DNA from 2 places in the Caproicibacterium sp. XB2 genome. Region 2 is predicted to be linked to the other one. Evidence: a T-box and tRNA genes for the amino acid it is inferred to sense, from the RefSeq annotation. Region 2 holds a T-box; the other holds one or more tRNA genes.
What was found. A T-box is a leader RNA that pairs with one kind of tRNA and senses whether it is charged. The one in region 2 lies ahead of ACIHKT_RS05705 (valine--tRNA ligase), so its partner is inferred to be a tRNA-Val.
Positions count from the first base shown of each region.

Region 1: it encodes a tRNA-Val, which carries the amino acid that the T-box ahead of ACIHKT_RS05705 (valine--tRNA ligase) is inferred to sense. The anticodon was not compared.

Region 1 is NZ_CP173227.1:1,511,302-1,516,840, forward strand. Features, by position in the region: gene ACIHKT_RS07540 (class I SAM-dependent methyltransferase) at 1-417, shown strand, start outside; gene ACIHKT_RS07545 (patatin family protein) at 467-1,321, opposite strand; tRNA gene ACIHKT_RS07550 (tRNA-Val) at 1,480-1,556, shown strand; gene ACIHKT_RS07555 (GrpB family protein) at 1,695-1,868, shown strand; gene ACIHKT_RS07560 (hypothetical protein) at 1,965-2,147, shown strand; gene nagA (N-acetylglucosamine-6-phosphate deacetylase) at 2,163-3,299, opposite strand; gene nagB (glucosamine-6-phosphate deaminase) at 3,303-4,052, opposite strand; gene ACIHKT_RS07575 (PTS glucose transporter subunit IIA) at 4,113-4,595, opposite strand; gene ACIHKT_RS07580 (MupG family TIM beta-alpha barrel fold protein) at 4,689-5,539, opposite strand, start outside.
Region 2 is NZ_CP173227.1:1,133,025-1,138,563, reverse strand. Features, by position in the region: gene ACIHKT_RS05725 (GNAT family N-acetyltransferase) at 1-45, shown strand, start outside; gene ACIHKT_RS05720 (Fur family transcriptional regulator) at 138-569, shown strand; gene ACIHKT_RS05715 (ThiF family adenylyltransferase) at 559-1,287, shown strand; gene ACIHKT_RS05710 (HAD family hydrolase) at 1,284-1,937, shown strand; T-box leader at 1,975-2,196, shown strand; gene ACIHKT_RS05705 (valine--tRNA ligase) at 2,283-4,907, shown strand; gene ACIHKT_RS05700 (bifunctional folylpolyglutamate synthase/dihydrofolate synthase) at 4,904-5,539, shown strand, end outside.

The sequences.
Region 1 (5,539 bases), 380 kb from region 2:
GCCGATATGTCACATCCTCTGCCCCTGCCGGACGATTCGTTTGACCTCATTTTCCACCCGGTTTCCAACTGCTATATTGAAAACATTCTGCCGCTTTGGAAAGAGTGCTTCCGTGTCCTGAAAAAGGGCGGCATCCTGCTGGCGGGCTTTGACAACGGCATCAATTATGTTTTCAATGAAGAGGAAACAGACTTTGCATGCAAACTGCCGTTCAATCCGCTGAAAGACAAGGCGCTTTACCAAACCTCCGTTGAAAACGACTGGGGAATTCAGTTTTCCCACACAATCGAGGAGGAAATTGGCGGACAGCTGCAGGCCGGTTTTACATTGACGGATATTTATGAGGACATCAACAGTGAAGGCCGCCTGCACGACTTCCATGTACCGACCTTTTACGCCACAAAAACTGTTAAATAAAAAGAACGGAGAACTCGCAGATACAAGCGATTCTCCGTTCTTTATTTGGCTATTTTTCCATTAGAAGTTTTTTCACCGCGGGCAGTTTAGCCGCAGCGTCCCGCCGGCCGAGATGATACACTTTCAGCAATTTTTCCGCGTCTTTCTCGCAACGCCCCAAGTTAATGGGAGAAGTCGGCCGGATAACGACCATGCGGCCCGCACGTTCCTGTTGGCGGATAACGGCCATCTGGCGGTTATAAACATCTCCGCGGCGTTCCAGTGTGCGGACAAAATTCGGATAGCCGCGGTAGTGCACATGAATCAAGCCACGCGGATAATCCGGTCCAAAGCGTTTCCGGTAGGAAAGGTCACGCGTCAGCACAACGACATTCTTCTCGTTTCCATCCTGCATGGAGCGCTCGTACGGGACCGGAGAAGCAAGGCCGCCGTCCATATACGGGTGGTTGTTTATCCAAACAATCGGCGACCAGAACGGCAGGGAGCTGGAAGCCTGCACCGGCAGAAAGCGGTCGTCCATATCTTTGTTGGAAAAATAGGATTCCGTACCGGTAATCAAGTCGGTTGTGCCGACCATCAGGTTTACTTTGGATTTGCGGAACACATCATAATCAAATGGGTCCAGCGTGTGGAACAGTTCTCCAAAAATGAAATCGAACCCAAACAGCGAACCCGTTGTACGCAGATTTTTAAAACTGACATAACGGTCATCCGGCACATAGCGGTAAAAAATATTTTTATTGCGCTCATACTGACCGGCCAGATAACTGAGGGAACAGCAGGCACCAGCTGAAACCGCATAGACCGACGGAAATTGAATCTTGTTTTTTATAAATTCGTCCAGCACGCCCGCCGTATAAACACCGCGCAGGCCGCCGCCTTCCAGCACCAGTCCTGTAGACACAGCCATTCCCCCTGTATTGTTTTTCTATTTTCATTTTTCTATTTCTATTATAGAAGAATACCCAAAGGAATACAAGCCGCGTCATTTCGTTTGTTTTTTGAAAAAAGCTTGCATTTTCCCGAAACATGAGATATAATATACAAGTGCTGTTGAGAAATGGACGTTTAGCTCAGCTGGCTAGAGCATCCGCTTGACGTGCGGAAGGTCACAGGTTCGAGTCCTGTAACGTCCACCAAAAATTGATAACAAGGCGAGTTGTTTTCACAACTCGCCTTGTTATTTATAGATGAGAACTGTTTTTAAAAATAAGATTACTCTAACTCCGAAGATGGTTTCGCCAGTGTGTAATAAGTGAAGTTGATGGAGATATGCTATGGAAGGCGTAGAGAGATATAAAGTAAGGCTACTTCCCCATAATGAAAAATGGGGTGGTGAATACCATCAAGTTAAAAGTGAGATTGAAGCGGTTTGGAGCGATAATATTATAGACATACAGCACATAGGAAGTACGGCAATTCATAATATTCCAACTAAGCCTATAGAATAAGTATACAAGGAATTTCCATTACGCGCAACTCCTGTATCTATTCACACTTCACATATTTGCAACAAAAAAGCCCAGCTTTCGCTGGGCTTTTTTCTCATGATTTATTCTTTGATTTCTTCTGCTTTTCTTCAGAAAATGTGCAGTGGCGTGCTTCATAAAATGGATGACACTTTGGCAGTTCCAATGGTGTTGCGCGCCTTAGGAAAAGCATTCCAAACGGCAAAGCCTGAGATTCTTAATTCCGATCGTCTCGGGCTGATTCATTTTGCCCTTGCTTGAATTGTTCCGAATGTTCTACGTATTGTTTTGCACCTGCCATCCATTATGGATGACAGCCGCAATGTCCCAGTTTTGATTCATAATGACGAGGTCAGCCCTTTTTCCTACTTGGATGCTCCCAATTTCTTGTTCCAGGCCAATTTCACGGGCTGGGTTCATCGTCGCAGACTTTATCGCCTGCCGCACTGGGATTCCGGACCGAATCAAGTTTTTCACTTCCTGATGAAGGTTCGCCGTCGAACCGGCAATCGTGCCGTCCACCAGGCGAGCCTGGCCATTTTTCACAAATACCTTTTGTCCTCCGAGTTCCGATTCCCCGTCCGGCATTCCTGCTGCGCGCATCGAATCGCTTATGATTACCGTTCGGTCTTCCCCGAGCTGACGGAAAGCAATCCGCAGCACTGCGGGGGCAATGTGGAACCCGTCGCAGATCAGCTCCGCCCGGACGCTACTGTCGTCAAACACAGCGCCGACCGCCCCCGGTTTCCGGTGGTGCAGCCCAGTCATCGCATTGAACAGGTGCGTCACATGGGTAATCCCGTTTTGAAACGCCTGCTTCGCCGTCCCGTAATCCGCTTCGGTATGCGCAAGAGACACCCTGCAATACGGACTGACGTACCGGATGAATTCCTGTCCGCCTTCGCATTCCGGCGCCATATCGATCAGTTTGATAATGCCTCCGCTCTCCTGATAAAGCTCCCGGAATTCCTTCCAGTCCGGCTTCCGAATGTCGGTCTCCTTCTGGGCGCCCCTCCGCTCAGCGGAAATATATGGGCCTTCCAGATTAGCGCCGCAGACAGCCGCGCCTTTCGGCGGATGCTCCATACAGTCCCGAACGACGGAAAGCACCTTCCGAATTTGCGTAAGCGGAACCGTCATGGTTGTCGGGCAGAAAGAAGTTACGCCCTCCGTCAGTAGATGGGCCGCCATTTTTCCAATGGCTTCCCGTGTTCCGTCGCAGGTATCGGCTCCTACGCATCCATGAATATGAATGTCGACGAAGCCGGGAGAAACCACACATCCGGAACAGTCGCGGCAGTCGTCTCCCTCCAGGCCATTTCCAATCCGGCTGATTCTGTCGCCGCAGACGGCAATATCCGCCTTTCTTAATTCAAAATTTTCATCAAAGATTGTTGCATTTTTTAAAATCATAGCTTATTTCCCCGAAGGATGCTTTTCATGGATGGCGCGCAGAGCTTCGCTGTCCGCCACAACGGTGACATCAGGGTGAAGCTGGAGAATCGATGCCGGAACTTCCGGCGTAACCGGCCCAAACAGTGCCTTTTCCAACACATCCGCCTTCTTGGGCCCGTTGGCAACAAGCAGAATCTTCTTTGCCTGCATGATGGCCTTAATGCCCATGGTCAGGGCATATTGGGGAACTTCGTCTGGACTTTTGAAAAAGCGCGAATTGGCCTCGATAGTTTTCTGCTTCAAGGCAACCTGGTGGGTCATTTTGTCGAAAGTATCATCCGGCTCATTAAACCCAATGTGGCCGGTCTCACCGATTCCCAGCAGCTGCAGGTCAATCCCTCCGAGGGCGGAAACTCTTTCGTCATATCGGCGGCATTCCTCCTCGAAATCCTCCGCAAGCCCATCCGGCACGAAAGTGTTCTCCGTGCGGATATTGATATGGCGGAAAAAATTCGTATTCATGTAGTACCGGTAACTCTGCGAATCGTCCGGCCCAAGGCCGCAGTATTCATCCAGGTTGACGCTCGTCACGTGGCTGAAGTCAATATCGCCCTTCTGGTACCAGTCAATCAACTGACGGTAAATGCCGAGCGGCGTGGAGCCTGTTGCCAAGCCCAGGACGCTGCGCGGAAACAGAATGACCTGAGCGGAAATGATATTGGCCGCCTTGCGGCTCATCCCCTCATAGTTTGATGCTTCTAATATCTTCATAACGTGTATTCTCCCTGTTGATATTGCCAAATTTCTGCCCGAACCGCAAAACCATGCGGCCTAGGAACGGACATAAGACAGCAGTACGGTATTGCCCGCCTCGGTTTTGCCGGTATAGGACGTCAATTCTCGGACGCATTCCATATTGGTAATAATACACAGAGTCACCGGGTTAAGCCCGGCGCTCCGAATCTGCTCCACATCCATTTCCATCAACAAAGTGCCTGCCTTGACGTGCTGGCCTGTCTGGACATGGCACTGAAAGCCTCTTCCCTTCAGATTGACGGTATCAAGACCCAAATGAATCAAAATGTCAAGGCCGTCATCACTCTCCATGCAAATTGCATGGAGAGTGGAAGCAATCTGGACAACAGTCCCCGTGACAGGCGCAAGCACTTGACTGCCGCACGGAATCACAGCAGCACCATCGCCCAGGACTTTGCCGGAGAAGACTGGATCCGGAATTTCCGTAAGTGCAACAGCCCTCCCTGTCTGCGGTGCTAAGATGACATGGGCGGACTGTGACTTTTGAAACAATTTCATCTGACTGTTCATCCTTTCCAACTGTTTTCTGAGTGTTTTTAAAGGACTGTATGCCGTATCCCGGCATACGCATAAATTGGAATTCACACGATATTAGCTAATTTTTGAGGAAGACGGCAAAACGAATTGGAATCCCATGCCATCTCGGATATAGGAAAGATATGGCAAACATGCAGAATTCACAGTGCCAACCTGATTTACTTTCGCCTCCGGCGGCAGATCTCGCCGTGCGATTTGAAGTTCGCCAGCATATCTCAGGTAGTCTGCATTTGCTACAAAAATGCTTCCCTTCTTTCTCGGCCTGCATAGCGGTTCGGCGGGAAACGTCCTGCCTTCTGAAACATATTTTCTCGATTCCTGGGACCGGATCACATAATCACTGGAATCCGGACGGTCATGATGAAGCCTCTCGGTAAGGAAACAATATTCCGGCTTTATTTCGGCCTGCAGACTGATATATCCTTCCGCAAGCTCCTGAATCTGCCGGTATGCCATGTCGCTTACATCGATATCTCCCACGAGACAGATGTCCGTGTCACACTCCTGAAAAAGCTGGAGCATATTCAGCAGTACATGGCTGTTGCGCTGCTTTTCAAGAGTAGGGAGCCCTTGATACAAAGGTCCCCTTAGCGAACTGTCCCCCGCTACAAAAGCCATCGTTTTCATTCCGAGGCTGTGCATACGTTCGTTGGTTTTTTTCACCCGTTCGGCCGATAATCCGGTCAGCGGCTCAGGATAAAAGTTGTGGCAGGCGCTGAATTTTGTAAAATCAGCGTGCAGTCGTTGCAGCTCAGCAATTTCGTCGTCCTTGAGCGTGCTGGCATTAAAGACCAGGTGAAAATCTTTGGAAAGTTCCACCAGCTCCTCACACGAAAAGCCATAGTCCACTCTGAGATAAGAAATGGCTGTTTTTTTCAGCTTCTGAAAGCTGCTACACCCCATTT
Region 2 (5,539 bases):
CCCACGGCGGAACATTACTGGCTGATGACGGAGCCAAAAAAATAGCCCGAATGCCGTTGCGTATGCGGAATTGTTGACTTTTTTTGTACCGCTGTCTATAATTGCAGGTAGAAAGCGGACAGCGGGGAGGTGTACCTATGGCAGACGAAATGCTGAAAGCCAAAGAACTGAAAACGACATGCCGGCGCGAGGCAATTTTGACGGTCCTGCGTACGGCGCAGAAGCCGCTGACAGCGGAAGAGGTTTATCTGGCGGTCCTGCCGAATATGCATATGAGTGTGTCAACCGCTTACCGCACGCTGGCAACTTTGTTCGAAAAGGAAATTGTCATGAAAGAAGTGGGACAGGACGGCAAGGCGTATTTTCGCCTGAATGACCACCGGCACTGTCACATTCTGCGGTGTACGGGGTGTGGGGAAGTGCTCGAACTTTCCGGCTGCCCGATAGAACCGCTGGAAAAACAATGGGCAGAAAAGACCGGCTATCAGATAACCGGCCACAGATTGGAGCTTTCGGGATTGTGCCCGAAATGCGCGGCAAAGAAGGATGAAAAACCAGATGATAAATGAATTTTCACGGACCGAGCTGCTTTTGGGGCGGCAGTCCATGCAGAAACTGGAGGATTGTTCCGTATTGTTGTTTGGCGTCGGCGGTGTTGGCGGATTTGCGGCTGAGGCACTGTGCCGCTGCGGCGTGGGCCAGTTTACACTGGTAGACAGTGACACCGTCAGCCTGACAAACCTGAACCGACAGGTCATTGCCCTGCACAGCACCATTGGGCAGTATAAAACAGATGTCATGGAGCGGCGAATGCAGGACATTAACCCGATGGTGCAGGTAGAAAGCTGCCGCTGTTTTTACACCGAGGAAAACGCAGAACAATTTGATTTTACAAAATACGATTATATTATAGATGCGGTGGATACAGTCAGCAGCAAGCTCCTGATTGCGCAGACAGCCTACCAGTGCGGTATACCGTCTATCAGCGCCATGGGTGCCGGAAACAAATTGGACCCCACACGTTTCCGCATTGCGGATATTTTTGAAACGCAGGCGGACCCGCTGGCGCGTGTTATGCGCCGGGAGTTGCGGAAACGCGGTGTGCCCCGTCTAAAAGTTGTTTACAGTGATGAACCGGCAAAAAAGCCGCTGCAAAGTAAAGAAACGCCGGCACCTGGCCGCAGGGTAACACCTGGCAGTGTCAGCTTTGTGCCCAGCGTGGAGGGCTTGGTGCTTGCAAGCGCCGTTATCCACGACCTGACAGCACCGTCGGAGGAAAAAGAATGATTACTGCAGTCCTTTTTGATATGGATGGAACACTGTTCGATACCGAACGAGTTAACCACGACGCATGGGTAGCGGTTGGTTTGCCGGAAGGGCTTTATTGGCACTGCATTGGCCGTGACCGCACAGAGATTCTTTCGCTGATGAAAGACCGTCTGCACCAGGAGCCGGAGCCGCTGTATGCCCGCTACCATGAGGAAGCAGCCCGCCACCTAAAGGAAACCGGAATTCCTCCCAGGCCAGGTCTGCATCAAATGCTGGATGCCCTGCAGAAACAGGAATACCGCATGGCTGTGGTGACATCTTCGTATGAATCGCGGGCTAAAGATATTTTAAACGGTTCCGGCACGGTACCGTATTTTCAAAGCCTTGTTACGGGGGATCAGATTACCCATGGTAAACCCGCACCGGACATCTTTCTGGAAGCGGCCCGCCGCCTTGACTGTACGCAGGACCAGTGTATGGTTGTAGAGGACAGCTTTAACGGTGTTCGCAGCGGCCACGCTGCCGGTATGTACACCGTGATGGTGCCGGATTTAATGCAGCCAAATGTGGAAATTCGTGTGTTGGCGGATGCAGTGCTACCGTCACTGCGGGAAGTACCGCCGCTTTTAACACGTTTAAACAACGGACAGCTGGGCACCAATGCTTGACAATGCGTTTGGCTGCGCCTATAATAAATTTATATCGATAAAAGCAGTGATGGGAACAAGGTATCTGTATATAGCCGCAGAGAGCAGGCATTTCGGTGGAAACCTGTGCGTGTGCAGATGCGTATGCGTCGCCCCGGAGCTGGCTGCCTAAAGCCAAAAGGATAGTAGGGCAGTCCGTGTGCCAGCGTTACCGGCAGAGAGGGCCCATATAGGGCCAAATGCGGGTGGTACCGCGGAATTTGCAAATTTCGCCCCGGACAGGAAGAAACCGTTCCTGTCCGGGGCTTTTTTGTATCTTACGCTTTGTTAAGCCCATGGTATCCAAAATTGCAGGAGGAAAATCAAATGAGCAGACAACTTGCAAAAACGTATAATCACGGCGAAGTGGAGGATCGCATCTATGACTTCTGGATAAAAGGCGGTTATTTTCACGCGGAGCCGGACCCAAAGAAAAAGCCATACACCATTGTTATTCCACCGCCGAATATCACCGGGCAGCTGCACTTGGGCCATGCAATGGATGAAACACTGCAGGACATTCTTACCCGCTGGCGCCGTATGCAGGGCTACAGCGCCTTGTGGGTGCCCGGAACGGACCACGCTTCCATTGCCACCGAGGCAAAGATTGTAGAGGCTATGCGCAAAGAGGGCGTGACCAAGGTACAGATAGGCCGGGACGCTTTTTTAAAGCGTGCGTGGGCATGGAAGGACAAGTTTGGTGGCCGCATCGACCAGCAGCTGCGCAAATTGGGTGTTTCCTGTGACTGGCAGCGGGAACGCTTCACGCTGGACGAAGGCTGCAGTAAGGCCGTACGGGAAGTTTTTGTACGTCTGTATGAAAAAGGACTGATTTACCGCGGCGAACGGATTATCAACTGGTGTCCGCACTGCAAGACAACCATTTCTGACGCTGAAGTGGAGTTCGAGGAAAAGGACGGTTCCTTCTGGCACGTTCGCTACCCCTTTAAGGACGGCAGCGGATACCTGGAGCTCGCTACTACCCGCCCCGAAACAATGCTGGGTGATACGGCCGTGGCAGTGCACCCGGACGATGAGCGCTACAAAGATATTGTTGGCAAAACGCTAATTTTGCCGCTGGTCGGCCGTGAAATTCCGGTTGTGGCGGACGAATACGTTGAAAAGGATTTTGGTACTGGTGTTGTAAAAATCACACCGGCACATGACCCCAACGACTTTGAGGTTGGCCGCCGTCATCATTTGGAAGTCATCAATATGATGAACGAGGACGGCTCCATTAACGAAAATGGCGGCAAATACGCGGGACTGTCCGGCATGGAGGCCCGTAAACAAATCGTCAAAGAGCTGGACGAGCAGGGCTATTTGGTCAGCATTGAGCCCATCAAGCATAACGTGGGTACCTGCTACCGCTGCCACAGCACCATTGAGCCGCGCGTTTCCAAGCAGTGGTTTGTTAAAATGGAACCGCTGGCAAAACCGGCAATCGATGCGGTTCGCTCCGACAAAGTTCGCTTTATTCCGGAACGTATGGAAAAAATTTATTATAACTGGATGGAAAATATCCGTGACTGGTGCATTTCGCGTCAGCTGTGGTGGGGCCACCGGATTCCGGCGTGGTATTGTGACGACTGCGGTGAAACAGTTGTTGCCCGTACGGACCCGGACACCTGCCCCAAGTGCGGCGGTCATCATCTGCACCAGGACGAGGATACACTGGATACCTGGTTCAGTTCCGCGCTGTGGCCGTTTAGTGTGCTGGGCTGGCCGGACAAGACCAAAGATTTGGACTATTATTTCCCAACCAATACACTGGTAACCGGCTACGATATCATTTTCTTCTGGGTTGCGCGCATGATTTTCTCCAGTTTGGAGCAGACCGGTGAGGTGCCGTTCCATACGGTATTTTTCCACGGCCTTGTGCGGGACAGCCAGGGACGCAAAATGAGCAAATCCCTTGGCAATGGCATTGACCCCATTAAGGTCATTGACCAGTATGGCGCGGATGCCCTGCGCTTTACACTGATTACCGGCATCAGCCCCGGTAACGATACCCGTTATTCGGACGAGCGTGTGCAGGCCAGCCGGAACTTTGCCAATAAGATATGGAACGCTTCCCGCTTTATCCTGATGAATATTGAAGGGAAGAATGTGCCAAATGCACTGCCGGATACCCTGACCATGGAGGATAAATGGATTCTTGACTCCTTCAATCGCCTGGCACAGGAAATTAACGATAATCTGGAAAAATTTGAGTTTGGCATTGCTGCACAGAAGCTGCACGACTTCCTGTGGGACGAGTTCTGCGATTGGTATATTGAGATTTCTAAAATTCGTCTGCAGGGCAGTGATGAGGCTGCCGCACAGCAGGCACGGCAGGTTTTGGTGTGGGTTATGACGCGCACGCTTGCGCTGCTGCATCCCTTTATGCCGTATATTACCGAGGAAATTTGGCAGGCACTGCCGCATACAGGGGAAGCGCTTATCATGGCACCGTATCCAGCCTATGATGCACAGCTGGCATTCCCAGAGGAAGCCGACAAGATGGAAAGCATTATGGCTGCCGTGCGTGGTGTCCGCAACCGCCGTTCCGAGATGAACGTAGCTCCTTCCCGCAAAACAGCACTGTATATCGCAACGGAAAAGCAGGACACATTCCGTTCTGGCGAGGAGATTTTCAAACGCCTCGCTTACACAACGGAGATTCAGGTTGCACCATCGTTTACGCTAGATGGCGCCGTGACCATTGTCACTTCGGACGCCAAAGTCTACATTCAAATGAACGAATTGGTAGATAAAGAAGCGGAAAAGAAGCGGCTGAACAAGGAACTTGCTTCCGCACAGAAAGGCTATCAGAACGCGCAGGCAAAACTACAGAACGAAAAGTTTATGACCAAGGCACCGGAGAAAGTGGTGGCCGGTGTTCGTGCCAACGCGCAAAAACTAAAAGAACGTATGGATTTGATTTCGTCCAGCTTGGAAGCACTGAAATGACTTACGAAGAGGTTCTGCAGCAGATTCACGCCCTGCACCGCTTTAAAAAAGTGCCGGGGCTTGCGCATCTGCGGACACTGCTGCACACACTGGGGGACCCGCAGGACTACCTGCGTTTTGTGCATGTGGCTGGGACGAACGGCAAAGGTTCTACCAGTACTATGATTGCCGCCATGCTGCAGCACAGCGGCTTCCGTACAGGGCTGTTTACTTCTCCATTTGTGGTGGATTTCCGGGAACGCTTTCAGCTGAACGGCAGAATGATTCCGCGTAAAGAGCTGGTACGGACAGCGCAGGCCGTCCTGCCGCCGCTGATGGAAATGGAGCATAGGGGAGAGGATCTTTCCGAGTTTGAAGCTGTCACAGCACTGGGGCTGTACTGGTTTGCCCAAAAGAAATGTGATGTAGTGGTACTGGAGGTGGGCCTTGGCGGCCGTTTAGATGCCACCAATGTGATAGCGGCGCCTCTGTGCGCGGTCATTACGCATATCTCCTATGACCATACCGAAATACTCGGCAGTACACTGACGGAGATTGCAGGGGAAAAGTGTGGTATTCTGAAAGAGGGATGCGATGTAGTCTGTGCACCGGGACAGGACCCGGAAGCATTGGCGGTTATTCGCCGCACCGCG